DNA from 2 places in the Bradyrhizobium sp. cf659 genome. Region 2 is predicted to be linked to the other one. Evidence: predicted binding sites of a transcription regulator. Region 2 holds the regulator's gene; the other holds the start of a gene.
The links. The regulator HrcA, encoded in region 2, represses chaperone genes, less so after heat shock. The targets are predictions, from matches to a motif close to GTTAGCACTCNCNNNNNGNGAGTGCTAAC.
Positions count from the first base shown of each region.

Region 1: the regulator HrcA is predicted to act here: its motif matches at 3,663-3,691, upstream of BM118_RS36340 (co-chaperone GroES).

Region 1 covers NZ_FOQJ01000015.1:4,769-10,443, reverse strand. The annotation lists gene BM118_RS36360 (slipin family protein) at 1-204, shown strand, start outside; gene lepB (signal peptidase I) at 367-1,113, shown strand; gene BM118_RS36350 (GIY-YIG nuclease family protein) at 1,183-1,470, opposite strand; gene groL (chaperonin GroEL) at 1,620-3,260, opposite strand; gene BM118_RS36340 (co-chaperone GroES) at 3,306-3,620, opposite strand; gene BM118_RS36335 (usg protein) at 4,000-4,287, shown strand; gene BM118_RS36330 (O-linked N-acetylglucosamine transferase, SPINDLY family protein) at 4,296-5,675, opposite strand, start outside.
Region 2 covers NZ_FOQJ01000023.1:4,205-9,879, reverse strand. The annotation lists partial or broken gene BM118_RS39780 (transposase) at 1-113, shown strand, start outside; gene grpE (nucleotide exchange factor GrpE) at 259-867, opposite strand; gene hrcA (heat-inducible transcriptional repressor HrcA) at 965-2,053, opposite strand; gene rph (ribonuclease PH) at 2,217-2,930, shown strand; gene rdgB (RdgB/HAM1 family non-canonical purine NTP pyrophosphatase) at 2,942-3,577, shown strand; gene hemW (radical SAM family heme chaperone HemW) at 3,564-4,718, shown strand; gene BM118_RS39750 (penicillin-binding protein activator) at 4,772-5,675, opposite strand, start outside.

The sequences.
Region 1 (5,675 bases), on a different contig from region 2:
GAGGAGACCGCGGCGACGCGTTCGCTCCTGAACACCGCCCGCCTGATGGAGGAGAACCCCCTGCTGCTGCGGCTCAAGGAGCTGGAGTCGCTGGAGCGGCTGGTCGAGAAGGTCGGCCGCATCGACCTCCACGCCGGCAACGGCGAGGGCCTCGATGCCCTCTTGACCCGGCTCGTGCGCCTCAAGGCGCCCGAGAGCGCGTGAAGCAGAAGGGCCGCCTACGGGCGGCCCTTCATATCTCCGTTGTCCTCGCTTGCGATGAACGCGCAAGCGGGCCGGTGCGACCAAATCCTGCGAGGGGATTGCGCGCGCGCAAAGGTTGCGTAATCTCGCGATGACGATCACGGTCTTGATCAGGGCAGGCCCATGACCACTCTTGAGCAAACGATCCGCCCCTCGGCGCAATCGCGGGAATGGAAGGCGATCGTCATCCTGATCCTGCTGATCCCGGTGCTGTGGTCGCCGCCGTTCCTGTTTCGCTTCTTCCTGTACCAGCCATTCAACATCCCCTCCAATTCGATGGCGCCGACGCTGGTGGTGGGCGACTACGTCTTTGCCGCGAAATCGGCCTACGGCTACGACCGCTATTCGTTTCCTTTCGCGCCGTCCTGGATTTCGGGCCGCATCTTCGCCGCCGATCCCGACTACGGCGACGTCGTCGTGTTTCGCACGGCGAAGGACGCCTCAGTGGACTACGTCAAGCGTGTGGTGGCGCTGCCGGGCGACCGGGTCCAGATGCGCGACGGCCGGCTCATCCTCAACGACAGGCCGGTGACCCGCGTTGCGCTGGCGAGCGTGCCTGGCGACTCCACCTGCGGGCTCGAGCCCGGCGCGAAGGTCAAGCGCTGGCGCGAGACGCTGCCGAACGGCAGGAGCTATCTGACCTACGACTGCGTCGACAATGGATACCTCGACAACACCAGCGTCTACACGGTGCCGTCAGGTCATTTCTTCGCGCTCGGTGATAACAGAGACAACTCCACCGACAGCCGCATGATGTCGGTGATGGGCTTCGTCCCGATGGACCATCTCGTCGGCCAGGTGACGCGGATCTTCTGGTCGCTCGACGAAGACGGCGAGCCGCATATGGAGCGACTGGGGAAGGTGGAGTAAGGCCCGACTGTCTCGGCCGTCATTCCGGGGCGCGCGAAGCGCGAGCCCGGAATCCATTGATCCGCAAGCTCAGCTCGCAATTTGCGGATACAGGTCGATCCATTGAGGATTCTTCTCCTCAATGAGCCGGACCTTCCAGTCCCTCCGCCACTTATTCAATTCCTTTTCGCGTTCGATGGCCGTGACGGGATCATCGTAGATCTCGAACCAGACCAACCTGTCGACGGAGTAACGCTTGCTGAACCCTGCGACGACTTTGCTCTTATGTTCATGGATGCGGCGAACGATGTCGTTCGTCACGCCGAGATAGAGCGTGCCGTATTTCTTGCTGGCGAGAAGATAGACGTAATAGGCCATGAGCAAGTGGTGAAATGGATTCCGGGCTCGGCGCTTCGCGCCGCCCCGGAATGACCAAGATTGCCACTTTTGCGTGTATCATTCAAAAACAAAAACCCCGGCATCGCTGCCGGGGTTTCGCATTTCGCGTCTTGCCTGAACGGCCGGACTTAGAAGTCCATGCCGCCCATGCCGCCGCCCGGAGGCATCGCGGGGCCGGCGCCGCCCTTCTTGGGCAGCTCGGCGACCATGGCTTCCGTGGTGATCAGCAGGGCCGCAACCGAGGCTGCGTTCTGGATCGCGGTGCGGACCACCTTGGTCGGGTCGATGATGCCCTTCTTGACGAGGTCGCCGTATTCGCCGGTCTGGGAGTCGAAGCCGTAGGCGTACGACTTGTTCTCCAGAACCTTGCCGACGATCACCGAGCCGTCTTCACCGGCGTTGATCGCGATCTGGCGAGCGGGAGCCGACAGCGCCTTGCGCACGATCTCGACGCCGGTCTTCTGGTCGTCGTTCTTGGTGCGCAGGCCCTTGAGCTGCTCGGAGGCACGGAGCAGGGCGACGCCGCCGCCCGGGACGATGCCTTCTTCCACGGCCGCGCGGGTCGCATGCATCGCGTCATCAACGCGGTCCTTGCGCTCCTTCACCTCGACCTCGGTCGCGCCGCCGACGCGGATCACCGCGACGCCGCCAGCGAGCTTGGCGAGACGCTCCTGGAGCTTCTCACGGTCGTAGTCCGAGGTGGTTTCCTCGATCTGCGCCTTGATCTGGGCCACGCGCGCCTCGATGTCGGCCTTCTTGCCGGCGCCGTTGACGATCGTGGTGTTCTCCTTGTCGATCATCACCTTCTTGGCGCGACCGAGCATGTTGAGCGTGACGTTCTCGAGCTTGATGCCGAGATCTTCCGAGATCGCCTGGCCGCCGGTCAGGATCGCGATGTCCTGCAGCATGGCCTTGCGGCGATCGCCGAAGCCCGGAGCCTTGACGGCCGCGACCTTCAGGCCGCCACGGAGGCGGTTCACGACCAGGGTGGCGAGGGCTTCGCCTTCGACGTCCTCGGCGACGATGACCAGCGGCTTGCCGGTCTGCACCACGGCCTCGAGCAGCGGCAGCAGCTCGTTCAGCGAGGAGAGCTTCTTCTCGTTGATGAGGATGTAGGCGTCGTCCATCTCAACGCGCATCTTGTCGGCGTTGGTGACGAAGTAGGGCGAGATGTAGCCGCGGTCGAACTGCATGCCCTCGACGACGTCGAGCTCGGTCTCGAGCGACTTGGCTTCCTCGACGGTGATGACACCCTCGTTGCCGACCTTCTTCATGGCGTCGGAGAGGAACTTGCCGATCTCCTGGTCGCCGTTGGCCGAGATGGTGCCGACCTGGGCGATCTCGTCGTTCGAGGTGACCTTCTTGGAGTTCTTGACGAGGTCCGCAACGACGGCTTCGACCGCGAGGTCGATACCGCGCTTGAGGTCCATCGGGTTCATGCCGGCGGCAACCGACTTGGCGCCTTCGCGCACGATCGCCTGGGCCAGCACGGTGGCGGTGGTGGTGCCGTCGCCGGCCGCGTCAGCGGACTTGGAGGCGACTTCGCGCACCATCTGGGCGCCCATGTTCTCGAACTTGTCCTCGAGCTCGATCTCCTTGGCGACGGTGACGCCGTCCTTGGTGATGCGGGGAGCGCCGAACGACTTGTCGAGCACGACGTTGCGGCCCTTCGGACCGAGTGTGACCTTCACCGCGTTGGCGAGAATGTCGACGCCGCGCAGCATCTTGTCGCGCGCTTCAACCGAGAATTTGACTTCTTTAGCTGCCATCTGGATTTTTCCTTAGGTGTTTTGCTGGGGGCGAGAGGGGGGCTCTTAGGCCGCCTTCTTCTTGGAAGCGGGGACGTCGAGGACGCCCATGATGTCGCTTTCCTTCATGATCAGCAGATCGACGCCGTCGATCTTGACCTCGGTGCCGGACCACTTGCCGAACAGCACGCGGTCGCCGACCTTCAGGTCGATCGGGATCAGCTTGCCGGCTTCGTCGCGGCCACCGGGGCCGACGGCGACGATTTCGCCCTGGGAGGGTTTTTCCTTGGCCGTGTCGGGAATGATGATGCCGCCAGCGGTCTTCTCTTCTGCGTCGATGCGCTTGACCACGACGCGGTCGTGAAGCGGACGGAATTTCATGCAGTCCTCCTAAGCAATTGCTCGGGTTGATGATTTCAGATTGTTAGCAGTCTGTGCCCGCGAGTGCTAGCACAGGCGAGGCTGAAATAGGACAGGAATTTTGCGGGGGCAAGGGCTTCTAGCAGAAAAATCGGCACTCGGAAGCGCGCTCTGCCGGAATCTCTTTCCCATCGTTAACCGTCAGCCGGACCGTATTAGCACGGAGCCATCTCTGCTGCTAACGCATTGAATTTCAACAGCTTGTTAAACTTTTGGGCTTGAGATGAGTTGTCAGTTTGCGTCACATTTCTCTCATGTGAGCGCATCTCCACCGGGTGGCTCGTAAGCAGCGTACCGGATCAAGCCGCCCCCTGAATGCGCTCCTGCAAAGGAGGTTGGCATGGTCTCGCGGGTTGGGGTTGTTTCCGACGACTTCCGGAAACAGGTGCTGGGTTACGGGCTGACGACGGCTGAAATTCTCTATCGGATGCCGGATCATCCTTCGCTGCTTCAGACCTATGTCTGGCAGAACTACGATCTCTTCCCGAAATTCCCGGCGCTGACCGACTTCCTGGCGTTCTGGCAGCAGAAGCTCGACGGTCCCTTGTTCTCGGTCACCGTCGCGCATTCCAAGCTGATCAAGCCGGCCGAGCTACGTGCGGTCGACGGCGTCTTCAGGCTGCATTGACGCAGCGATCAGGTGCCGCCGTTGCAGTAGCGTTTCCACATCGCGCGATAGGCCTCGTCCACCGCCTGCGCGTAGGAGACCGGGTTGCTGGCGACCGCAGCCCTGATCTGTCCGGGCAGTTCGCGGCGCAACTTGTCGAGGTCGCCGACCTGCGACGCACGGCTCACTGCGATCTCGACATACGCCTCAGCGCTGTCCGCAACCCAGTCCGGCAGGCCAAGCGCGGTGAGGATGGCGCCGGCGGCACGGCTGGGCAGACTGTTCCCGAGCTTCGCCACCACCGGCACGCCCATCTGCAGGGCTTCCAAAGTGCTGACGCCGCCATTCTGCGGGAACGGGTCGAGGGCAATATCGACGCGATTGAATGATGCCAGATGTTCGATTCGCAAGGTGGTTCCGAGCAGATCGATGCGTTCGGCCGGCAATCGGCAAGTTGCAAGCCGTGCCAGCAGATTGTCGCGGACCAGTTGATCGTCCAGCGCAACATCCTTGATCAGCAGTCGTGACCCCGGCACCCGCTCGAGAATCCTGGCCCAGGCTTCCGCGGCCTCGTCTGAAATCTTGCTGATGCGGTTGAAGACACCGAATGTGACGAAGCCGTTCGAGGTCGCCGGCGTTGACGCCCGCGCAAGCTCGATCGGCAGCGGCTCCAGCGTCACAAAGCACGGCAGATCGACAACGGTTTCCGCAAACAGATGCCGAACCGCGAGTGGAATCGCGACCGGGTCCGAGAACAGATAATCGATCGTTGGCAGACCGGTGCCGGTGCCGTGGCCCCAGCCATGGACCTGGATCGGCGCCGGCTTGCGCGCAAACACGCCGAGGCGGTTTCCCTTGGTATGGCCGGACAGATCGATCAGGATATCGACGCCATCGGCGCGGATCTGACTGGCGAGGCGATCGTCGCTCCATTGCGAGGCATCGCGCCAGCGATCGGCGATCTTTTGAAATTCGTCGGTCGCCGCATCCGCTTTTGACGAGCATGAGTAGCACACGATCTCGAACTGTGCCCGGTCATGGTATTGCAGGACCGGCTTGAAAATGAACGCGGCCGAATGCGCGTTGAAATCCGACGAGACATAGCCAAGCACCAGAGGGCGATCCGGATCGCGGCTGTTGTCGTGCGGTCTCGCCGCATCTGAAGCGATTTTCGCGCCGATCCGCTCCCACCAGACTTGCCGCGCTTGCTGATGCTGCTCGACGCTGGCATCCGCCAAGAAATCGAGCGTGAATATCTTGTTGGAGATCGCGCTCGGGTAGTCGGGCTCGATGTCAAGGGCCCTGTCGAAACTGGCCAGGGCTTCGTCGACCCGGCCAAGGTCGGCGAGACAAAGGCCCCGCACCAAGTGAGTTTGAACGGAATCGGGATCGATCGCGAGAGCTTTCTC
Region 2 (5,675 bases):
TCGGCAGATGTCGTCGCCTCTCCAAAGACTTCGAAGGCTCCGCCGCCACCGAGCTAGCCTGGTTGCTCGCCGCCCATCTGAGGCTCCTAACTCGCCGCTTGGCCAGACCCTGAAGACGCCCACGCTTTTTGAGTCAGGCTCTGAGGAGCGCGCTTCTTCGCGCGCGTCTCGAAGGATGAAGGCCGAGCTGTTACATCGTGGCCTTCATGGTTCGAGACGCCGCGCAAGGGCGCGGCTCCTCACCATGAGGTCTGCGAGCTAGTTGGCCGACTCGTTGTTGTTCGCCGCGGGCGCAGCCTTCGCGCCGCCCTTGGCGACACCGACGAGAGCCGGACGCAGCACGCGCTCGCCGATGGTGTAGCCGGCCTGCATGACCTGCACGACCGTACCAGCGGGCACCGACGCATCAGGCACTTCGAACATCGCCTGCTGGAAGTTCGGGTCGAACTTCTGGCCCGAGGGGTCGAATTTCTTCACGCCGTGCTTTTCCAGCGCGTTGAGCAGCGAGCGCTCGGTGAGCTCGACGCCCTCGATCAGCGAGGTCAGGCCGGGATCGGCCGCGGCACGGGCCTCGGCCGGAACCGCGTCGAGCGCGCGCTGGAGATTGTCGGCGATGTCGAGCACGTCGCGGGCAAAGCCGGTGATGCCGTAGAGACGCGCGTCGGCGACCTCCTTGGTGGTGCGCTTGCGCAGATTCTCCATCTCGGCCAGCGTCCGCAGCATGCGGTCGCGCGCCTCGGCGGCTTCCTTCTGCAACAGTTCGACCGAGCCCGGCTCGGGATCGTCGGGCATGATGTAGGGTTTTGACACCACGGGCTCGCCGGTCGGCGCGGTCGTGTCTTCGGGTTGCCGGTCTCGATCGCTCATCGGCTCTCTTTTCGAATTTGTCTCAGGGATTTTTCTGGCCCGGATATCGTGCTTCGGGCGCCGAAAATCAAGCGCCCGTGATCGGCTCAAACGCCGGTCAGCCCCCCAGAAGGCGGCTGACGATGCGGGCGGCGTAGTCCACGGTCGGGATCACGCGGGCATAATTCAGCCGTGTTGGCCCGATCACGCCCAGAACGCCGACGATGTGGCCGGCGGCATCCCGATAGGGCGAGATGATGGTGGAGGAGCCCGACAAGGAGAACAGTTTGTTCTCCGAACCGATAAAGATGCGCACGCCCTCGGCGGTTTCTGCGCGGCCGAGCAGGTCGATCACGCCGCGCTTGGTCTCGAGATCGTCGAACAAGAGGCGCACCCGCTCCAGATCCTCCAGCGCGTGCAGGTCTTCCAGCAGATTGGCGTGGCCGCGGACGATGAGCTGGCGGTCCTCGTTCTCGCCGCCGGACCAGCTGGCGATACCGGCCGAAATCACCTTCTGCGTCAGCTGATCGAGCTCGGCACGGGCTTCCGCGAGCGCGGTCTCGAGCTCGAGCCGCGCCTCGGCCAGGGTCCGGCCGCGAATCCGCGCGTTGAGGAAATTGCCGGCCTCGGTGATCGCCGAAGAGGGAACTCCGGGCGGCAGCGTCAGCACGCGGTTTTCGACCTGGCCATCCTCGCCGACCAGGATCACCAGCGCCTTTTCCGGTTCCAGCCGGACGAATTCGATGTGTTTCAGCCGCGCATTGGATTTCGGCGTCAGCACCACCGCGGCGGCGCGGGTCAGGCCCGACAGCCGGGTCAGCGCCTGGTCCAGTGCCGCCTCGACCGATTGCGCCTGACCGACGGAGGTGAGCTGGCTCTGGATCGACTGCCGCTCGGCGTCATTGAGGTCGCCAACCTGCATCAAGGCATCGACGAAGAAGCGCAGGCCGAGTTCCGTCGGCAAACGGCCGGCGGAGGTGTGGGGCGCATAGATCAGGCCGAGCTGTTCCAGGTCGGCCATGACATTGCGGACCGAGGCCGGCGACAGCGGCATCGCGATCAGGCGTGAGATGTTCCGCGACCCCACCGGCTCGCCGGTCGCGAGATAGCTTTCGACGATTTGACGAAAGATGTCGCGGGAACGCTCATTCAGCTGGGCGAGGCCTGCGCGCGGCGCGATCAGATGGATCGGATCGTGATGGGCCACAGACGGCAACTCCTCTCAGATGCTTATAATTTGTCCATCCGGGAGGTCCATGACAAGCGTGGTTTTGCACTTGCCTGGGGACCGAAAAGGCCTTGCCGCTCACCCTCACCCCACCTACAAGCACCGCGAACAGCCTATTCCCGTGAGTTTTGGAGGATTTCCCATGCGGCCAAGCCGCCGTGCGCCCGACGAATTGCGCCCCGTGACGCTGGAGCGCGGCGTGGTCAAATATGCGGAAGGCTCCTGCCTGGTGAAATTCGGCGATACCCATGTGCTGGTCACCGCCACGCTGGAGGACCGCCTGCCGCCGTGGCTGAAGGGCCAGGGCCGCGGCTGGGTCACCGCCGAATACGGCATGCTGCCGCGCGCGACCTCAGAACGCACCCGCCGCGAGGCCTCCGCCGGCAAGCAGAGCGGCCGCACCGTCGAGATCCAGCGCCTGATCGGCCGCTCGCTTCGCACCATCATCAATCTCGAAGCGCTCGGCGAGCGCCAGATCACGGTCGATTGCGACGTGCTCCAGGCCGACGGCGGCACGCGCACGGCCTCGATCACCGGCGCCTGGGTCGCGCTCGCCGACTGCGTCAACTGGATGAAGGCGCGCAACATGGTCAAGGCCAACGTGCTGCGCGACAACGTCGCCGCGATCTCCTGCGGCATCTACAACGGCAATCCCGTGCTCGACCTCGACTATGCCGAGGATTCCGAGGCCGAGACCGACGCCAATTTCGTCATGACCGGCGACGGCCGCATCATCGAGGTGCAGGGCACCGCGGAGCGCGAGCCGTTCACGGAAGCCGAGTTCCTGGCGCTGATGGCGCTGGCGCGCAAGGGCGTCGCGCGCCTCGTGGACTTGCAGAAACTGGCTGTCGCGTAGTCAATAGGCCCATGCACCGCCGAATCACGGGAAAGCTCGTCATCGCCACCCACAATCCCGGCAAGCTCGCCGAGATGAAGGAGCTTTTGGCGCCTTACGGCATCGAGGCGGTGTCGGCCGGCGAGCTCGGCCTTCACGAGCCGGACGAGACCGGCAAGGATTTCCGCAGCAACGCCGCGATCAAGGCGGTCGCTGCGGCGCAGGCGTCCAGGCTTCCGTCCTTCGCCGATGATTCCGGCATCGTGGTCGACCCGCTCGACGGCGCGCCTGGCATCTACAGTGCGCGCTGGGCCGGCCCGACCAAGGATTTCACCGTGGCGATGACGCGGATCGAGCGCCTGTTGCAGGAGCGCGGCGCGACCACGCCCGACAAGCGCAAGGCGCACTTCGTCTCCGCTCTCTGCGTCGCCTGGCCCGACGATCATCTCGAAGAGGTCGAGGCGCGCGTCGACGGCACGCTGGTCTGGCCGCCACGCGGCACAGCCGGCTTCGGCTACGATCCGATGTTCCTGCCCGACGGTCACAGCCGCACCTTCGGCGAGATGACCAGCATCGAGAAGCACGGGCTGCCGCCGCTCGGCCTCGGCCTGTCGCACCGCGCCCGCGCCTTCGTGAAACTGGCGGAGATCTGCCTTGAGCCGCGCTAAGGAAGCCTTCGGCGTCTACGTGCACTGGCCGTTCTGCCTGTCGAAATGCCCCTATTGCGACTTCAACAGCCATGTCCGCCACGTCGCGATCGACGAAGCGCGCTTCGCTTCCGCCTTCGCGCGCGAGATCGAAACGACCGCGCAGCGCGCGCCCGGCCGCGAGGTCACCTCGATCTTCCTCGGCGGCGGCACGCCGTCCCTGATGCAGCCTGCGACCGTCGGCGCCGTGCTCGATGCGATCGGCAAGAACTGGACGGTGGCGAAGGACGTCGAGGTCACGCTGGAAGCAAACCCGACCAGCGTCGAGGCCACGCGCTTTGCCGGCTATCGCGCCGCCGGCGTCAACCGCGTCTCGCTCGGCGTACAGGCGCTCGACGATGCTTCGCTGAAGGCGCTCGGCCGCATGCATAGCGCGCGCGAAGCGCTGGACGCCGTCGCCATCGCGCGCCGCTCGTTCGACCGTTATTCGTTCGACCTGATCTACGCCCGCCCCGACCAGACGCCGGCGATGTGGGCCCAAGAGCTGCGTCTCGCGATCGATGAAGCGGCCGAGCATCTGTCGCTCTATCAATTGACGATCGAGGAAGGCACGCCGTTCTTCGGCCTGCACCAGGCCGGCAAACTGAAGACGCCGAATGAGGCGGTCGCGCGCGCGCTCTACGACGTCACGCAGGAGACCTGCGACAAGCTCGGCCTGCCCGCCTACGAGATATCCAATCACGCGCGGCGCGGCGCCGAGTGCCGGCACAATCTGGTCTACTGGCGCGGCGAGGAATATGCCGGCATCGGCCCCGGCGCGCACGGCCGGCTCGACATCGACGGCATCAGGCACGCCACCGCCACCGAGAAACGTCCCGAAGCCTGGCTGATGCGGGTCGAGACCGGCGGCCACGGCGTCGTCACCGACGATCTCCTCAACAGCGAGGAGCGCGCCGACGAATTCCTGCTGATGGGACTCCGTCTCGCCGAAGGCATCGACCCCGAGCGCTACACCGCCCTCTCCGGCCGCCCGCTCGACCCCAAGCGCATCGCACTGCTGCGCGAGGAAGGTGCGATCACGGTCGACACCAGCGGCCGCCTGCGCGTGACAAGCAGCGGATTTCCGGTGCTGGATGCCGTGGTCGCGGACCTGGCGGCATAAGCTCTCACCACATCGTCGTGCTGGCGAAAGCCAGGACGACGGCGGAGAAACAACTACGCCCCAAAACTCTTCGGCGAGCCCGCGACCGCGACGCCGCCGCCGTTCGTCACCTTCATCACCGCGAGGCCACGTTCGTTGGTGCCGTCGGCGCGGAAGCGGAACAGGCCGTCGATGCCGGCAAAGCCCGAGGGGTTGGTGAGCACGTCGGACGAGAAGCGCGTGGTGCCTTGCGTGCGCGCGAGCGCGGCGACGAGGGCGACCGCGTCATAGGCGAGCGTTGCGGTGCGAATCGGCTCGGCGCCGTATTTGGTGCGGTAGCGGCCGGAGAAACCGCGGAAGCCGGCCGGATCCGGCGCGGCATAGAGGCCGCCTTGCAGCGCCGAGCTCGCATAGACGCGCGGATTGTCCCACAGGCCGGTGCCGAGCAGCTGGATGTTGCGCAAATTCGCGCCCGCCGCGGTCATCGCATCCGCCACCGTGACGACGGCGTCGCCGTCATCGGCGATGAACAGCGCATCGGCGCTGCCGAGCTGCTGCGCCACGGCGCGCGCCGGCGTGGCGCGATCGGCACCGTATCTCTCGAACGCGACGATGCGGCCGCCACGCCGCGGCACCGCCGCCTTCACCGCGGCCTCGACCACGTTGCCATAGGCATTGTCGGGCACGAGCACGGCGACCGAGCGCTTTCCGATGCTGGCGGAATATTCGACGATGCGGTTGACGTCGGACTCCGGCAGGAAGCTCAGCAGATAGACGCCGCGGCCGGCGATGCTGGAATCGGTCGAGAACGCGATGACGGAAATGCCGCGCGTGCGCGCGACCTGCGCCACCGCCGGCACCGACTGCGCAAACAGCGGTCCCAGGATGATCTCGGCGCCTTCGTCGACCGCCTGCTGCGCACCAGCCTGCGCGCCTTGCGGGCTGCCATTGTCGTCCTTGATCAGGAGCTGGATGTTC